Regions from separate parts of the Thalassotalea castellviae genome, predicted to be linked through region 2. Evidence: predicted binding sites of a transcription regulator. Region 2 holds the regulator's gene; each other region holds the start of a gene.

Region 1 (5,904 bases), on a different contig from region 2:
TTAACACAGCTTGCTGCGATTAAATTATTAAATCATGATGAAGTTGGCGGTAAAAATGCTCTCTCTAAAGCAATTGAATTAGTGTCAGATTTTGAAGCAGCGAATATTGCATTAGCTAAATTACACCTTAAGAACAATGACATTGCAAAAGCAGTAAATGTTGCAGAAACATGGTTAGCAAAGAGTCCTAGTGATATCACAGCAATGTTACTTAGAGGTCATATTGCTATGAAAGAAAATGCTCCAAATATCGCAAAGAGATTTTTTAATGATGTGTATAAAATAGAACCAATGAATCAAACGGCGTTATTTAATTTAGCTGTCGTTTCGAGAGAAATGGGGGATTATAAACAATCGAACAACTATTTAGACGAGCTATTTACCATCAACCTTGAGATACCGAAAGCTTATAGACTTGCTATTAACAATGCAATGAAGCTGAATAACGCTGAATCTCTAGAGGTTAAATTAAACAACATTATACTGAAAAACCCAGATGCATTTTGGCCAAGAATTATACTTGCACGTCGTTTGAATATTCAGAAAAATATTAATTCAGCTCTAGATATATTAAATGGAGTGAACAATATTGCTAACGCTCCTCATGAGTATTTCCTAACTTATGTAAACTTATTAATAGAAAATGGTAAAAAAAGCGAACTCAAAGCACTTTATGAAAAGTGGCAATTAGCTCAACCAGAAAACCCTAGAGCATACCTAACATATGTCTCAATTTTAGAAAATGAAAAAGCATATGAACAAGCATTAAATGTTGTAAAAATAGGTTTATCAAAAGATGCTTTAAAAACAAATTTCCAGTTACAAGCTTATGAGGCGTACTACCTAATTATGACCAATCAACTTGAGGTCGCTTCACAAAAAGTTAATCGATTGAAGGCAATTAAACCAAACCACCCATATCTACTTCGCATACAAGGACAATTAGAATTAGCACTTAATAATTTTAATGATGCGGCTAAGTATTTAAACCGGTCGTATTTGAGTAATCAAAAAGTATCAACTGGATTGTTGTTAGTTTCGGCTTATAAGGAAAATAATAACAGTGAACTAGCGATTACCTTTTTAACAAATGAGCTAGCTAAAAATGAAAATCTCGACGTTTATAGAAGATTATTGGCAGAATTATATATCGAAAAATCACCGAATCTAGCAATTGAAAACTATTTAAAGTTGATTGAAAAAAATCCTGAAGATGTTATTTCAATGAATAATTTAGCTTGGGTGTATCTTAAGAACCAAAAAGTAAATCTTGCAGAGAAATATATAAAAAAGGCCACATTATATGCGCCTAACCACCCTCTTATTCTTGATACGTATGGTATTGTTTTAATAAAACAACTCAAAATTGACAAAGCAATTGAAACTTTAGAAAAGGCAAATAAAATGATGCCAAAAAATGTTGAAATAATGAAACATTTATCTGAAGCATACAGCTTAAATGGTCAAAAAGATCTCGCATCAGCACTAACAAATGATTCATAGATATTAGATTTAATAGGTAGCTTCACCGAAGCACTCATTTAAGTTCTATAATTGATTTTGCCAGAAAGGAATAAGTATGCAGTATAGTCCTATTGTTGCCATCGCAATAATATATTTATTAATCGCTCTAACCCAACAAGCAATACTTTCAAATATTTGGCAATTTAGTTTTGATGATGGTACATATTCTCACGCATATTTAATTCCTATAATTGTTAGTTATCTATATTGGGTATTATTTAAAGAAAAAGAACTACAATTTAATACTCAATTAAAGCCAGTTACTCTATTTTTAATGATTTTATTTTCTTACTTGTTGGCTGTTTTCACGCTAGGTCATTTCACAACAGGCTTTCGTATCACATTTATTTTATTTATTACAAGTATAGTCGCGGTTATATTTAAACCATCTTTTAAAGTAATATTTCCTTCACTTTTCCTTATTTTTTTAATACCTATTTGGGGATCATTAACACCATTTCTACAAAGTTTATCTACCCATGCTGTTACTTTTATTATGGGATTCACTCATATTCCTATTTATGTTGAAGGGAATTTTATCACAATACCTTCTGGAGTTTTTGAGATAGCGGGTGGCTGTAGCGGTTTACGTTACTTAATTGTATCCTTAGCGATTTGCAGCCTTTATACATTTTTATATTTAGAGAATCTAAAACATAGATTAATTTTTATAAGCTTAGGCATTATAGGGGCTCTTTTTATTAATTGGCTAAGGATTGCTTTATTAATAGTGATTGGGCATTTCACAGAAATGCAAAGCTCTTTAATGCATGACCATAATACTTTTGGCTGGTACTTATATATCCCATTTATGTTCTTTTTATTTAAATTTGGTCATAATTTTGCACTTACATGCTCCAATAAAAATCAAATCAGTGATAACAAACAATCCAGTAATAACAAACAACATATAGTTCATTTCTCATCAATATCTATAGCGCTAATTAGTATATTTTTTACGTCTGATACTGTAAGAACAATAATTCGACATTATCCTGAAATTGATACGAAAAGTTGTAATAGTTCAATAAAGATCACATCTAACTTACCTCTGCCTGTAATTGAAAATAGCACTCAAAAATGTATTAGTAAGCAAGGAGATAATTATGTGTTTGAATACTTATTTCAAGGCTCTTCATTACAAAACTCAGCTGGGTATTTTTTAAACAATTATGAGCCGGTTGGTTGGAAAATAGAACAAAAAACCGAGAATGAAAACTGGAATATATTACGTCTTTCAAAGGGGAAGTTAGCTTTTACAGTAAATTATGCTTTCAAAACAGGAACTCATCAAGTTAAAAGTCTTTCTAAATTTAAAAAAATTAAACTAGTTCGTGCTTTCAAAGGAAAAGGGGATAGTATTTTAATTTGGAAAATAAAAGAGAATACTGATATTAAATAATATGCATTTAACTGTCAGTTTTTTTTACACATACATTAGGATATTGACATCTAAAAATGTTAACTAACTGTTTGGTAAAGGGTTTTAAGAGTTGGCATATTGTGTGCTTTATCTACAATAACGAACTCATTTAAAATTAACCTGACATAGCTAAGGAAAAAGCATGAAAACTAAATTAAAAGTCTGCGCTACTATTTTAGCTGCGACATTATCTGCGTCAGCAACTGCTGGTATTGTTACAGAATGGACATATGATAACCAAGCCGGTTTTAAAAACTGGAATGGTACTACAAACAACGTTTATGCATCTGATGATGTTGCAGCCACAGGCGATTCAGCCGGGATTTATGATAACATTTTAGATACTGATATTGATGGTGACGTAGATGGGGATGATTCATCACTACCAACAAACCTAACATGGGGAACACCAGCTGCAGGTAGTGGTTCTGGCGACCCACAAAGTAGTTTAGACATTAATAGCCCAATTAACGATACGATTTCTACAAATGATTGGAACTGGGCAGATGGTACAGGTATTACGCATGAAAACTGGGTTATCGTAGGTGATGCACTTACTGATGCATTCGTATTAGATGGCTTAACATTAACGCCAACTGATTGGGAAGGAAAAGGAAATGACGCTGCTGCTGATGCATTACTAACTGATAATGCTCCTTATTTTGCACCTCAATTACAATTTGGTATTAACTTTTTTGAAACACCAAATGGTGGTACTTACAATGCTGGCACTGGTGGCTTTGATTGTCCAAATGGTGAAGTAAGAGATCAAGGCGATAATATCAATGGATGTGGTGATATTTTCGAAATTACTGGTTTAGAAAACCTTCCATTACAGCCTATCGTTGGTAATGATTTTATAGAATTTACAGTTCCATTTGTTTTAATGGCTAATGGTTTACCTATCGACGGCTGGGGAGATACTACTTACTATATAACAACTCGTCTTTCTGGTTTAACTACTTTAAGTAATGATTATCAGTGTTCTAATAATCAACCTACTTGTTTTGGTTTCGTAACGGTAGAAGAACAGCAAAATAACTTACTTGCACAATTAAAAGTAAGAACTGTACCTGAGCCAGCAACTATTGCAATCTTTGGGTTAGGCCTATTAGCTACAGGGTTGGTAGGTAGAAGAAGACGCAACATTTAATCTACTTCAAACCTCTTATAAAAATCCGGATTTAATCCGGATTTTTTTGTTTAAAAAAGATCATAAAGGTAGTTTTGTAAATGGCGTTTTATCAAATGCGACTAATTACACTCTTAAGTTTACTGGTTGTCTGTTTTTTTAGTAATGCGACATCATTTACTCAAGGGACATGCCAAACTAAGCAATTAACAGGTAAGACATATTATGTTTCCTTGAAAGGGCATGATTATAAAGGGGATGGCAGCCGTGTTAAGCCTTGGCGAACGATTGCTTTTGCAACATTTAAAGCAGAAGATACGAGTACTATAATAGTTGCCCCCGGCATCTACCAGGGAGAAGTTAGATTAAAAAGACCTTTTAAGAAGGGGCTGTTAATAAAAGCAGAAGTCCCTTATATGACAACGTTAACTAATAATGCTCGTGTATTGGCAATTGTAAGTAAAGCAAAAAATATCACTATTGAAGGGTTTGAATTCACACATACAAACATTTCTGCAAAGCCACTTGTGGTTCATATCGATGGTTATGGAAAAAATGAACTAAAAAATATTACGTTAAAAAATAATATTTTTCATGATAGCTATAACAATGATTTATTGAAGATAAACAACGGCGCATCTGATATCAATATTCATTGTAATGTCTTTTACAATCAAGGTAACTCAGATGAACATATCGATGTAAATAGTGTTCAAAATATAGATATAGCGGATAATATTTTTTTTAATGATTTTGCTGCAAGCAGTAGAGCGATAACTAATAAGTCATCGAGTTATATTGTTGTAAAAGATAGTAATGGCAATGAAGACCCTTTTTTAGGGGCTAAGAATATTAACATTCATCGTAATGTTTTTTTGAATTGGCAAGGCTCTTATGGCCACGGTTTTATTTTAATTGGTGAAGACGGTAAGCCATATCATGAAGCAAGAGATGTAAAAATATATAATAACTTGTTAATAGGTAACAGTTCTATTTCCATGCGTTCACCATTGGGGCTCAAAGGCGCTAAAGATATTTATTTTTATCACAACACCATAACAGGTGATCTGCCAAGCAATGCATATGCTTTAAGAGTCAACAAAGAAGGCGATAACCCCATAAACGATAACCTTGTATTAAAGAGCAATATCTGGAGTGATACTTCTGGCACCATAGGTCAGGGCTCTTATCAAAAGTCAAATGACTTTGCTGATGTTTTCTTTAATCAATTAGATTCATTTAGTATGGTTAATAACTTAATTTATAATGGAGGGTACGAGCTACCAAGCTCTATATTTGATAAAGTATCACCTTCGGATGATGAGCAATTAATTAAAGGGAACCCGCAATTACCAAAGTTAAATAAGATTATCACACCTGTCTGGATGCAAGAAAAAAGACAGTTTGCCGAAGGTTCTTTTACGATTCGCAATGCATTTTTACGTTTGGTTATGTTTTATGGTATTCCCGTTAACAAAAAAATTATTCACACAAAATATACTTTTCCATTAATCCCGAATAAAGATATTATGTTTCGGAAAAGGACGTCTCCACATTCTATTGGAGCGTATGACATCAATCACGATGGCTTTTAAGGTGAAATTGCCTATACTTGCTATTAAATTATCTAATAAGGTGCATTAGATATGTTACGTTGTTTTCAATTTTTTCTCGTGTTTCATTTACTTGTTATTAGTTGTCTAGTGATTTCTCCACAATCAAAAGCAATAAATGTTAATACTAATAGCAAAGAGAGCAAACAATTTCAAAACAGCCTATTAGCAAGCCCTATACGACATGATGGTTGGGCGGCTATTTATTCAGA
Region 2 (5,904 bases):
GCCAGTACAGGCACGCCTGCATTTTTTGTTCACCCAGGCGAAGCAAGTCATGGTGATTTAGGGATGATCACTGCTCAAGATGTTGTACTGACAATATCGAATTCAGGTGAAACCGGTGAAGTATTGGCAATTATTCCGGTTATTAAACGTATTGGTGCTAAACTTATTGCCATGACCAGCAACCCTGACTCTACCTTAGCAAAATTAAGTGATACCCATGTTTGTATCAAGGTTTCACAAGAAGCTTGCCCATTAGGTTTAGCCCCTACTTCAAGTACAACAGCAACATTAGTCATGGGGGATGCTTTAGCGGTAGCACTGCTAAATGCGAAAGACTTTACTGCCAATGACTTTGCCCTTTCTCATCCAGGGGGAAGTTTAGGTAAACGGTTATTATTACGCCTGCAGGATATTATGCACAGTGGCGAACGCATCCCATTAGTGAATGAAAAGGCGAAGATCAAAGAGGCATTAGTTGAAATGTCCTTAAAAGGTCTCGGCATGACCGCCGTCATTAAAGACAGTGGTGAATTAATTGGGCTTTTTACAGACGGTGATTTGCGTCGCATCCTCGATGAAAAAATTGATATTCATCAGGACGACATAGCCAGTGTCATGACAAAAAATCCTCGGGTAGCCGAAGGTGAAATGTTAGCTGCACAAGCCTTGAAAATTATGGAAGACAATAAGATTAATGGCTTAATTATCGTTGATAATAACAATCACCCCGTTGGTGCCATGAATATGCACGACTTGCTTAAATCAGGAGTTCTTTAATGACAAAGCCTAACTTGTCATCGAACGACACAACGAAAACTTTATACGGTGAAATAGCCAATACTATTTACCACAAAGCGAAGAATATAAAGCTTTTTGTATGTGATATAGACGGTGTATTTTCTGATGGTCGAATTTATCTAGGTAACGATGGCGAAGAATTAAAAGCCTTTCATACAAAAGACGGTTATGGCATCAAAGCTTTAGGCGCCAGTGGTGTTGACGTTGCCGTGATCACCGGAAGACAATCAAATATCGTACAAACAAGAATGACAGCTCTGAATGTAAAACACATTATCCAAGGAGAAGAAAACAAACTTCCGGCATTAAAAGCCTTAATTGAGAAATATCAATTAACCGCGGAACAAGTAGCATATATAGGTGATGACATGCCTGATTATCCATGCATGGAATATGTCGGTTTATCCATAGCGGTGAATGACGCTCATCCGGCTATTTTAAGTTTAGCTGATCATGTAACAACGATTAAAGGAGGTTTTGGCGCGGTACGTGAAATATGCGATATCATTATGCAAAGTCAAAACAGCCTGCAATATGCCAGTGGCGCAAGTATATGACACGCATATATATAGCTTCGTTACTATTTTTTATTTTTTCAGTGGTCAGTTACATTGTCATTGAATGGCACCAAAACAGTAACCAAATCACCAATGCTATAGATAACAAAATATCCCCTGATTTTATTGCTGAAAGCTTAAATAGCGAAACGTATAACAGCACAGGGCAACTCTCCTATATTATCGATGCGAATCGAATGGAACATTATTCAGAATTATCAGTCACACACTTTGAGTTTCCTAAATATACCTTATACCCAAAAAATACCGATTCTCCATGGAAAATTAGTGCAAATGAAGGCACACTCTATAATAGCAATAGAGTAAAACTTGAAAGTAAAGTGGCGTTAATTGCAACCGACAGTAAAAGTTTAATTCAAGAGATCCATGGAAAGTATTTAGAATTAGATTTAAACACTAATATTATTAGTTCAGAAAAAAAGATAGAAATAAAAGGAATTGATTTTACCATGTACGGTACAGGACTGATTGTAGACTTAAACACTAAACAAGTAACGCTGACAAAACATGAAAAAACCATATTTCAACCTATTAAAAACTAGTTGTTTGGCTTTAGGGGTAACCTTAAGTCTTTCATATAGTGTTATAGCAGCAAAAGTTGATTTGAATGAAGAAATCAAAATTGATGCTTCTAGACAAGCAGCTGATCTCAAAAATAAAATATTTAGTTACATTGATAATGTCATTATTACCCAAGGCTCTTTAACAATAAAAGCAGACCTAGTGCAAGTTGTGACAGAAGCCACGAGTAACGAAAAAACATATATTGCCAAAGGGCAACCAGCAACGTTCGAACAAATATTGGAAGACGGAACGCCTATTTATCTGCAAGCAAATGAAATTAAATATCAACCTGAAAAAAATACGGTGATGATTTCAGGAAATGCTGAACTTCGTCAAGAAGGCAGCAAAGTCAGTGGCACCACTATCAGTTATAATTTTTTGACCGAACAAGTACAGGCAAGCAGTGACGACAATGCTAGAGTACAAACGGTATTACAACCGAAAAACCTTGAGAAAAAAAAGTTAGATAAAAAATCGTTGGATAATAAAAATAAATGACCACTGCCACCTTAATTGCCAATAATTTGGCAAAAGCCTACAAAGGCCGAAAAGTCGTAAAGAACGTTGGTATGAAAGTGCAAGAAGGCCAAGTTGTCGGATTGCTCGGTCCAAATGGTGCCGGTAAAACAACTTCGTTTTATATGATAGTTGGTTTAGTCAATAGTGATAGCGGTTCAATCATCTTAAATGATGAAGATATTACTTTACTCCCTATGCATGAAAGAGCCCGAAAAGGTATCGGATACCTTCCACAGGAAGCTTCCATTTTCCGTAAGCTAACGGTTTATGAAAATATTATGGCGATTTTGCAAACCCGTAAAGATTTAGATGATATCAGTAGAGAAGAAAAGCTTGAGCATCTCGTTGAAGAATTTAATATAGGTCATATCAAAGATAATTTAGGCATGAGCTTATCCGGTGGCGAACGACGCCGAGTTGAAATTGCGAGAGCACTAGCGGCAGAGCCCAAATTTATCTTACTTGATGAGCCTTTTGCTGGCGTTGATCCAATTTCAGTAGGTGATATAAAAAAAATTATCCTACACTTAAAACAACGTGGCATTGGAATTTTAATCACAGATCACAATGTTCGTGAAACATTAGACGTTTGTGAGCATGCATATATTGTTAGTCACGGTGAATTAATCGCGGAAGGCAATGCAGATCAAATTCTTGCGAATCAACAAGTAAGAGATGTATACCTTGGTGAGCAATTCACGCTATAGTTACACAAAGCTTTGATAAAAAGTAAAAATCAATATGAAGCTAGAAAATAGGAAAATAATACGATAAATGCGCCCTAGTCTGCAGCTCCGAATAGGACAACAACTCACCATGACTCCACAATTGCAACAAGCGATTAAGCTTTTGCAATTGTCGACGTTGGATCTTCAGCAAGAAATCCAAGAAGCTCTTGAAAGTAATCCATTATTAGAAGTAGATGAATCAACCCCAAGTGACAATGATGCGCAATCGGATAACTTAGAAGAAGCATTTTCTGCTGGTGTAACAGAACAAAACACTAAAACATCCGACGGCAGTGAAGATTCAGCTCCTACTATCGATGAAATTAGTACAACGGAAGCTATGGATAAATCTGAGATCCCTGAAGAGCTCAACATAGACACTACCTGGGAAGAAAGCTACAGTGCTGGCGTTTCAAATACCGGTGCCAGTGCACCTGCTTCAGAAGATTATACTTATCAGGGCGAAACAACGGACTCCATTCAAGACCATTTACGCTGGCAAATGGAGTTAACGCCATTTTCAGAAACGGACCTTGCCATCGCGACGGCTATTATTGATGCCATCGATGATGCTGGCTATTTAAGAGTCAGTGTTGAAGAAATTCTTGAAGCGATGGGCAATGAAGAAGTTGAACTTGATGAAGTTGAAGCCGTACTTAAACGTATTAATATGTTTGATCCTGTTGGCGTTGGGGCTCGCTCTATCTCAGAATGTTTAACCATTCAATTAAATCAATTTGATAAAGAAACGCCTTGGTTAAAAGAAAGTAAGCTGATCATTAATGAATATATCGACTTATTAGGTAACCGAGATTATCGCCAAATCATGCGGAAAACGCGTTTAAAAGAAGATCAACTACGCGAAGTGATCAAGCTAATTCAATCGCTGGATCCAAGACCAGGTGATAGTGTCATTAAAGGTGATGATCAATATGTCATCCCTGATGTTTCGGTCGAAAAGAAAAATGGTCGTTGGATGGTTGAATTAAACCCAGATACAGCACCACGACTATCGGTTAATCAGCAATATGCCTCCATGGCACGAAATATGAAATCATCGACAGACAGTCAGTTTATACGTTCAAACCTACAAGAAGCTAAATGGTTTATTAAAAGCTTAGAAAGCCGAAATGATACATTGTTAAAAGTCTCTAACTGCATTGTACAACGCCAACAAGGCTTCTTTGAACACGGGCCAGAAGCAATGCGACCTATGGTACTCAATGATATTGCAGAAGCGGTAGATATGCATGAGTCCACTATTTCCCGTGTTACGACCCAAAAATATATGCATACACCTAGAGGAATCTTTGAATTAAAATATTTCTTCTCTAGCCACGTAAGCACAGAAAATGGTGGAGAATGTTCATCCACCGCAATTCGAGCTTTAATTAAAAAGTTGGTCGCTGCAGAAATTCCAGCCAAACCATTAAGTGATAGTAAAATGGCGGAATTACTTGCAGAACAAGGCATTAATGTCGCCAGAAGAACCATTGCCAAGTATCGAGAATCATTGTCAATTCCTCCTTCTAACCAACGAAAAAGTCTACTTTAACAACTAAATAAGGATCTAAGCTTATGCAAATTAATCTTGCTGGTCATCATGTTGAAATTACTGAAGCTTTACGTGAAAGTGTCAATACAAAATTTGCCAAGTTAGAACGACATTTTGATCATATAAATAATGTTCATGTGGTATTGACGGTAGAAAAGCTGAATCAAATTGCGGAAGCAACAGCCCACCTTAACGGAACAGAAATACACGCAAAAGCCGAAAATGCCGATATGTATGCTTCAATCGATGCTTTAGTTAATAAACTCGATAAACAAGTTTTAAAGTACAAAGGCAAAATCAACCAACATTAATCCATCGTCTATTTCAACACGAGCATTATGAAATTAACTGAACTTATTAACGAGAACTGCACCTTGTGTGCAGTTCATGCTACTAGCAAAAAGCGTATTTTAGAATTATTATGTGAAAAAGCTGCCGAGTCTTATACTGATTTTAACACTTATTCACTGCTTGAAAGTCTAATGGCACGTGAAAAAATGGGTTCAACTGGGATAGGTAATGGTATCGCGATCCCACACGGTAGATTAACTGATGGGGGTAAAGTCGTTGTCGTGATTGCCACAACAGAGTCTCCAATTGATTTTGATGCGATAGATAATAGACCCGTCGATATTTTTATTGCTTTATTCGTACCCGAAGAAAATTGTCAACAACATTTATCCACGCTACAAAGCATTGCACAAATTTTTAGTGATAAACAAACTTGCAAACTGGTCCGAAAATGTCACTCGAGTTCAGAGCTTTTCAATTTATTGAAAAATAATAACTAAACCTTAGTACCAAGGATTTCGACAATGAAACTCATCATCGTTAGTGGCCGTTCAGGATCAGGAAAAAGTGTCGCATTAAGAGTGCTGGAAGATTTAGGTTATTATTGTGTTGATAATATCCCTGTCAATCTTTTACCAGCTTTAACACATACGGTGATTAATGATTATGAAACCGTAGCGGTTAGCTTAGATGTTCGTAATTTACCGGCAGATCCTAATGATATTTCTGAAATTATCAATTACTTACCCAGTGCGGTAGATCTAAATATTGTTTATTTAGATGCGGATGATAACGACTTAATTAAACGTTTTAGCGAAACACGCCGCTTGCATCCATTGATCAAACAGAATATTGCGCTTGATCAAGCGAT
Region 3 (5,904 bases), on a different contig from region 2:
TATAAATCAATGGTTAATGTGTTTTTGACCTAGGTATGTTGAACTATAACAGGGCTTTTGCGCTATGATGGTGCGGGTAGAGGATTAACCGATGCTAGCTTGTTCATTTTGAACAAAACGAAAAATATTAATTGGTTAGCGAAATTATCAGTAAGACAAAAAGGATCACAGACATGCCTTGCCAGAATTTTATTGGATCTCGTTGTAGTATCGGCTGTTTTTTATATTCTTCAATGGCAGATAAATTTGGTTTAGTAAGGTCTTTTTGAAACTCTGAAAACGCCTGATAACGTAAACTGGGATCTGGCTCTGTGCATTGTTTTAAACAAAGGTCTAACCAAAAAGGGATATCGTGACGAAACTGTTTGATACTGCGATATTGCCAATCTTGAAAACCTGTTTGCGTGACTTCTGCTCTGTTCATTGGTTTAAATGGTAATTCGCCGGTTAACATTTCATAGCAAATAACCCCTAATGAAAATAAGTCACTCATATTGCTCGACTGCATAGATAGCAAGGTTTCTGGCGCTATATAATTTAACGTGCCTTGTGGTACTTCATCTTTAATCGAGTTAATGTCTTCGTCTAACGAAGCGATAGAAACTGTACCGTAATCTATCAGCTTAATTTGTCCGTATTTATCGATCATAATATTGTCGGGCTTAATATCACGGTGAACAAGTTCAAGTCGTTGAAATGCACGCAATGCTGAAATAACTTGCGTTATGATATCTCTAACCTGTGCGATACTAGGAGAAGGGTTATCGTGCATCCATTCAGATAACGTTTGACCATCGATATATTCACAAATATGGTATAAAAATCGACTGTCATGACAATCTGAGGTGACCTTCATTATGTTAGGGTGATTAATTCGTTCGCCTACCCAGGCTTCTCGCATAAATCCTTGTAGGTAAAGGCTGTCGTCACTAAAATTTAAAGACGGTACTTTAAGCACCGAAGTTTGTTTATCGAGAATGTTTTCAACCAAATACAAATGTGAACGCGTGCTGGAATGTATCGCCTTTCCAATAATGTAATTATCAATTTTCATTCCTGGTTCCATCGCAGGCGGAATGGCTCTTTCTCTAATATCCCTTTCTATTTCATTTAACTGACGATTAGGTGTTTGCGCTACATGTACTAATAAACAACTGACGTTATCATCACTGCCATTATTTATTGCAGTGTCTGTGATGGCTCTACTTGCCGCTTCTAACTCCTGATTCGTCGGTTTTTCAGTTAGTGTAGTTAACATTTGAGTGATTGTTTTTTTGTCGACAAAATCATGAACACCGTCACAACTGATAATGAAAATATCGTCGTTTTGCACATCAATTTTATGATAATCAACTCTTAGGCGACTATCTGCTCCTAGTGCCCGCGTTAAAATATTACTTTGGTTGCCTTGTTTTCTATTGTGATCTTGCGTGATTATTTCAAACTGGTTTGCTCTTAATCGACTAATTCGAGTATCACCAATATGAAAAATATAACCGGTTGTTGATTTGATAATAAGTGAGGAAAGGGTAGTGAACCATTGTTGGTTACGCATCGAGTTATCATGCAAGTCGATATTATCAGATTGTGAAAATAACCATTGATTTAAACTGGTGAGTACTTTTGACACCGATTTTTCGGTAGACCAAGTTTCAGGCGTTGCATAATAATCTTGAATAAGTTGAGTTACCGCAAGCTGGGCTGCTTTCGCGGCATGACTTGCGCTGCTTACTCCGTCAGCTAAAGTTGCAATTGCACCTTTAGCTGATAACACGGAATGAGTAGGATAAGAAACCGCAAAGGCATCTTGATTTTCATCTTTGATCCCTTTGCGTGAATCGCCCCCAAAACTTAACTGTAATGCAGTTATATTGGCTTTGTTAAGTGTTGAGGTGTTTTGCTGTGTTGTCATCTCGTTAAGTTACATTAATTAACTCTATTGAACCATCTTCTTTTACTTCTGTGATAGTGCCATTTGGCTCTTCCATAAAGAGTAGTGTGATAAAGCCAACTACAGCGGTGGCAGCTATGACTAAGAAGAATGTTTGATAACTTACCATAGACAATACCGTTAAATATACTACGGCTCCAACATTACCGTATGCCCCGGTCATGCCTGCTATTTGCCCTGTTAAACGACGTTTAATTAGAGGCACAGCCGCAAATACCGCACCTTCACCAGCTTGAACAAAAAACGAACACGCCATTACTGCAACAACGGCTAGGGCAAGAGGCCAACTGCTATCTATAGTCGACATAGTGAAATAACCTAATGCTAAACCTGCTGTTAAAATCAATAACGTTTTCTTACGGCCAAATTTGTCGCTGAGCCAACCGCCGCCTGGGCGAGACATTAAATTCATAAAAGCATACATGGATGCAAGTAAACCAGCGTAAACCATATCTAATTCAAACACTTCGGCGAAAAATAACGGTAACATTGAAATAACCGCAAGCTCTGAGCCGAATGTTGCAAAATACAGCACGTTCAGGACTGCTACTTGTTTAAATTTATATTGATGAATCTTATCGACTGGTTTTTTAAATATATGACCATTGACTTTATAGGTTTGTTTTACTTCAAAAAGATATAAAGCCACTAGTGATACATAGGCGATTAATGTGGTAGTTTCGGTTAGTAAACTCACACCACTTGGTGAAAGTTTCCAAGCAAGGAGGGTAAGCGCACCATACATAGGAAGTTTCATGATTAATAATAACCAAAAGTCTCCGACACTGGTCACTTCCATCGCACCTGTTTGTTTTGGTTTAAAATAGGTAGAGCCTTTAGGTGTATCCGTTACATTGTAATACCAAACAAAGCTAAAGACTAAACTCATCAAACCTGACAGGCCAATAGCGTATCGCCAGCCGTCTTCTCCGCCAAAAATTAATGCAATGGCAGGTAAAGACATAGCGCCCGCAGCTGAGCCAAAATTGCCCCAGCCACCATAAATACCTTCAGCAGTGCCTAATTCATTAACAGGGAACCATTCGCTGACCATTCGAATACCGATAACAAAACCTGCCCCGATAAAACCTAGTAAAAATCTAGATATAGCGGCTTGTTCAAAGTTGTTTGCTGTAGCGAACATAAAACAAGGAATACTACAGAAAAAGAGAATAAACGAGTAAGTGAGTCTTGGGCCGTACTTATCCGTTAACATACCGATAATCACCCGCGCGGGGATTGTCAAAGCAACGTTTAAAATTAGTAATGTTTTAATTTCACTACTGCTTAATCCTAAGCTGTCTCCAATAACCGCTAATAACGGGGCATGGTTAAACCAAACGACAAACGTAATAAAAAATGCCATCCAGCTTAGGTGTAAAATTTTTATTTTTCCTGTGAATGACCAGAGTTTAAAACCTGCTTGTCCACTCATTATATTCTCCCAAATATTGATTCATCTTAATTAATATCAGTAAAGCAAAGTGAGTGCCACGGCAGTGAAATAAATTTAATCATTTAAAAACAAGGGTTTATACATGATGCTTCGTTTAAGGTGCAATGTGATTTGCACTTCTAGAGAACTTTTGCACGTTTTAAGTGCATGTTAATAGGGTAAGTATTCTAATAAGTGTCTTTTATTTCATCTCATCGTCTTTTGTCGATAGGCAGTTAGCTGTGATAAAGGCTTTGATTGAACAATTGAAATTGAGACGAAGTGGGTGGATTATCGAGATAACCAACGAGACCACTTAAGCGGCTAACAGTAGAAGGTATTTTGTTGAATGCTAATGAATGTTAACCTTGATATTTTACTTAAGTCAGCAATGTAGCTGAGAAGGGGGCTGAAGCAGCAGGCTAAACGTCGCTTTAGCATTCGTATCTGTTTTCTTTTAAATGATAAATAAATGACGACATTCTGCTATTGCTTTATTAAAACTATTGGCGTTATTGGCATGATACTGTGGCGACATATAAAAACCTACTTGAAAACCAAATTGTTTTTTTATTGTTAGCTTAGTGTCGGGGTGTTCTAGCCTAAATTTATCTAAAATAAACTTTGAGATCACGATCACTTTTAGTTTCCTAGCCAATAATAATGTAAATAACTTGCTGTGTTCATCAGAGAGATATATATATTTATAATTTAAAGCGGATAATTTGCTATGTTGTGCTGAGCCGCGCATGGCACCAACGTCTAATTCTCGGTCGGCCATATCAACGGATTCGTCTATGGCTACCCAAGAGTAAACCCCATCATTGACATATTCACTGCGGTGAGCTTTTTTATCACGCTCTTGATTAAAAATTAAGGGGAAACTTGCATCCAATTTATTATTTTCGACCATTTTCATCAGTCTTAAAAGGGGGTAGCCTTGCCAATCTATAGCTGTTTGCAAACTGTCTTCCATGCATTTAAACAGCGGCTTATGCTCAAAAACGTTAGCGGAGATATTTCCCTTTGAGTAACTACTATGGTCAATATTTGGTACGCCGACACGGATACTTTGTGTTTGACAGGCGAAACTAACAAAAACCAGTAAAGGTATTAAAACTTTATGCATTTTCAATCCTTATCACAATTAAATTGAAAAATATAAATGTTACTTTGGGTTAACCATTTCAAATGAAGCAATTATAACAATGATAACTTGTGAGGAAGAAAATAACACGAATACTACGAAAAAACACTTCGATTAATACTCTTCAAGGGCTAATTTATATTTCTGTTTAATTTGCAAATGTTCTTCGCTGATATTATTGAGGGCAGTTTGGTATTGTTTAATAATGCTATCAGGTGTTTCAATATTAAAAGCAATATAATTGGCGAACTTGTTTACCTGCCATACATTTTCATATTTGGTATGATCAAAATTAAGTTGTTGCGCTAAATGTTGGAAGCCATGAATTGTTGCAACTAACATGTCTACGCGACCCGTTTCCATCATTTTATATGCAAGTTTGAGTTCAGTGACTTTTGCAATATTTTGATTTGGAAAGCCTAATTTTATCAGTGATATCTCAGAAATATCGCCTCTGACTGCAGCAACTTTGTATTCAAATAATTGAGTTAATTCTGTAAAGTTAAACTGATTTGATTTTTTCGTCATTATGACATGAGTGGAATTAAAAATAGGCCCTACCCATTTAAATAACTTTTCACGTGGTGGTGTTCTAGACATAGTGAATAAGGCGCTGTTTGGTTTATCTAAAGTATTACGATAACCTCTTGCCCAAGGCACTATGTTGATAAATTGTTCAGGTTGTTTAAGTTCTTGCCAAATGGCTTTTAGCGTATCAACCGTTATGCCTTTTAATTCGCCATTTTCAAAATAATTTGCTGGCGGGTAAACTTCAGTATAAAACGTGATTTCTGGTTGTGCAGCTTGTTCATTGGCATTTAGTTGCAAGCTAATTAAGCAGAAAAAAAACGAGATAATGACTTTATAAACATTGAACAAAAAGCCACGATTAAACGTTAATTTACAGTTGCTTAACTTATGCTCTAACTTATAAAGTACCAAAAATTTTATCTCCCGCATCACCTAAACCTGGTAAAATGTAGCCTTGTTCATTTAATTCTTTATCTATCATGCCTATAAATAAATCTACATCAGGGTGAGCTTCTTGTAAAATTTTTATGCCTTCGGGCGCAGCAACTAAAAATATTGCTTTAATGTGCTTACAACCAGATTGTTTTAATAAATTAAGAGTCGCTAAAGCCGTACCGCCCGTCGCTAACATAGGGTCGATGATTATGGCTTGTCGCTCGCTCACATCATTAACAATATTTTGATAATAACTGATAGGTTGTAAGGTCTCTTCATCTCGTTTAAGACCGACCACACTCACCTTAGCACAAGGTAAAATTGATAATGCACCATCAAGCATACCTAAACCAGCGCGAAGAATTGGTACTAAGGTCGGTTGTTTCTCCGCTAATAAAGGGGCAG

The links. Region 2 encodes sigma-54, which starts transcription at its own class of promoters, with help from an activator protein. Its sites were predicted from a motif close to GTTGGCACGNNNNTNGNNT; they were not measured.
Region 1: RM573_RS09350 (THxN family PEP-CTERM protein) is a predicted target of sigma-54. The motif match lies at 3,017-3,035, and genes of this name have one in related genera.
Region 3: RM573_RS01075 (NarK family nitrate/nitrite MFS transporter) is a predicted target of sigma-54. The motif match lies at 3,429-3,447, and genes of this name have one in related genera.

What each region holds. Positions count from the first base shown of each region.
Region 1 covers NZ_JAVRIF010000004.1:124,602-130,505, forward strand. Annotated here, with positions in the region: gene prsT (XrtA/PEP-CTERM system TPR-repeat protein PrsT) at 1-1,503, shown strand, start outside; gene xrt (exosortase) at 1,580-2,926, shown strand; gene RM573_RS09350 (THxN family PEP-CTERM protein) at 3,090-4,100, shown strand; gene RM573_RS09355 (right-handed parallel beta-helix repeat-containing protein) at 4,181-5,674, shown strand; gene RM573_RS09360 (hypothetical protein) at 5,783-5,904, shown strand, end outside.
Region 2 covers NZ_JAVRIF010000003.1:44,790-50,693, reverse strand. Annotated here, with positions in the region: gene RM573_RS06575 (KpsF/GutQ family sugar-phosphate isomerase) at 1-777, shown strand, start outside; gene kdsC (3-deoxy-manno-octulosonate-8-phosphatase KdsC) at 777-1,355, shown strand; gene lptC (LPS export ABC transporter periplasmic protein LptC) at 1,352-1,918, shown strand; gene lptA (lipopolysaccharide transport periplasmic protein LptA) at 1,884-2,438, shown strand; gene lptB (LPS export ABC transporter ATP-binding protein) at 2,435-3,166, shown strand; gene RM573_RS06550 (RNA polymerase factor sigma-54) at 3,234-4,742, shown strand; gene hpf (ribosome hibernation promoting factor) at 4,766-5,053, shown strand; gene ptsN (PTS IIA-like nitrogen regulatory protein PtsN) at 5,081-5,533, shown strand; gene rapZ (RNase adapter RapZ) at 5,558-5,904, shown strand, end outside.
Region 3 covers NZ_JAVRIF010000001.1:239,881-245,784, reverse strand. Annotated here, with positions in the region: gene RM573_RS01080 (bifunctional protein-serine/threonine kinase/phosphatase) at 128-1,912, opposite strand; gene RM573_RS01075 (NarK family nitrate/nitrite MFS transporter) at 1,917-3,386, opposite strand; gene RM573_RS01070 (transporter substrate-binding domain-containing protein) at 3,844-4,515, opposite strand; gene RM573_RS01065 (substrate-binding periplasmic protein) at 4,648-5,475, opposite strand; gene upp (uracil phosphoribosyltransferase) at 5,462-5,904, opposite strand, start outside.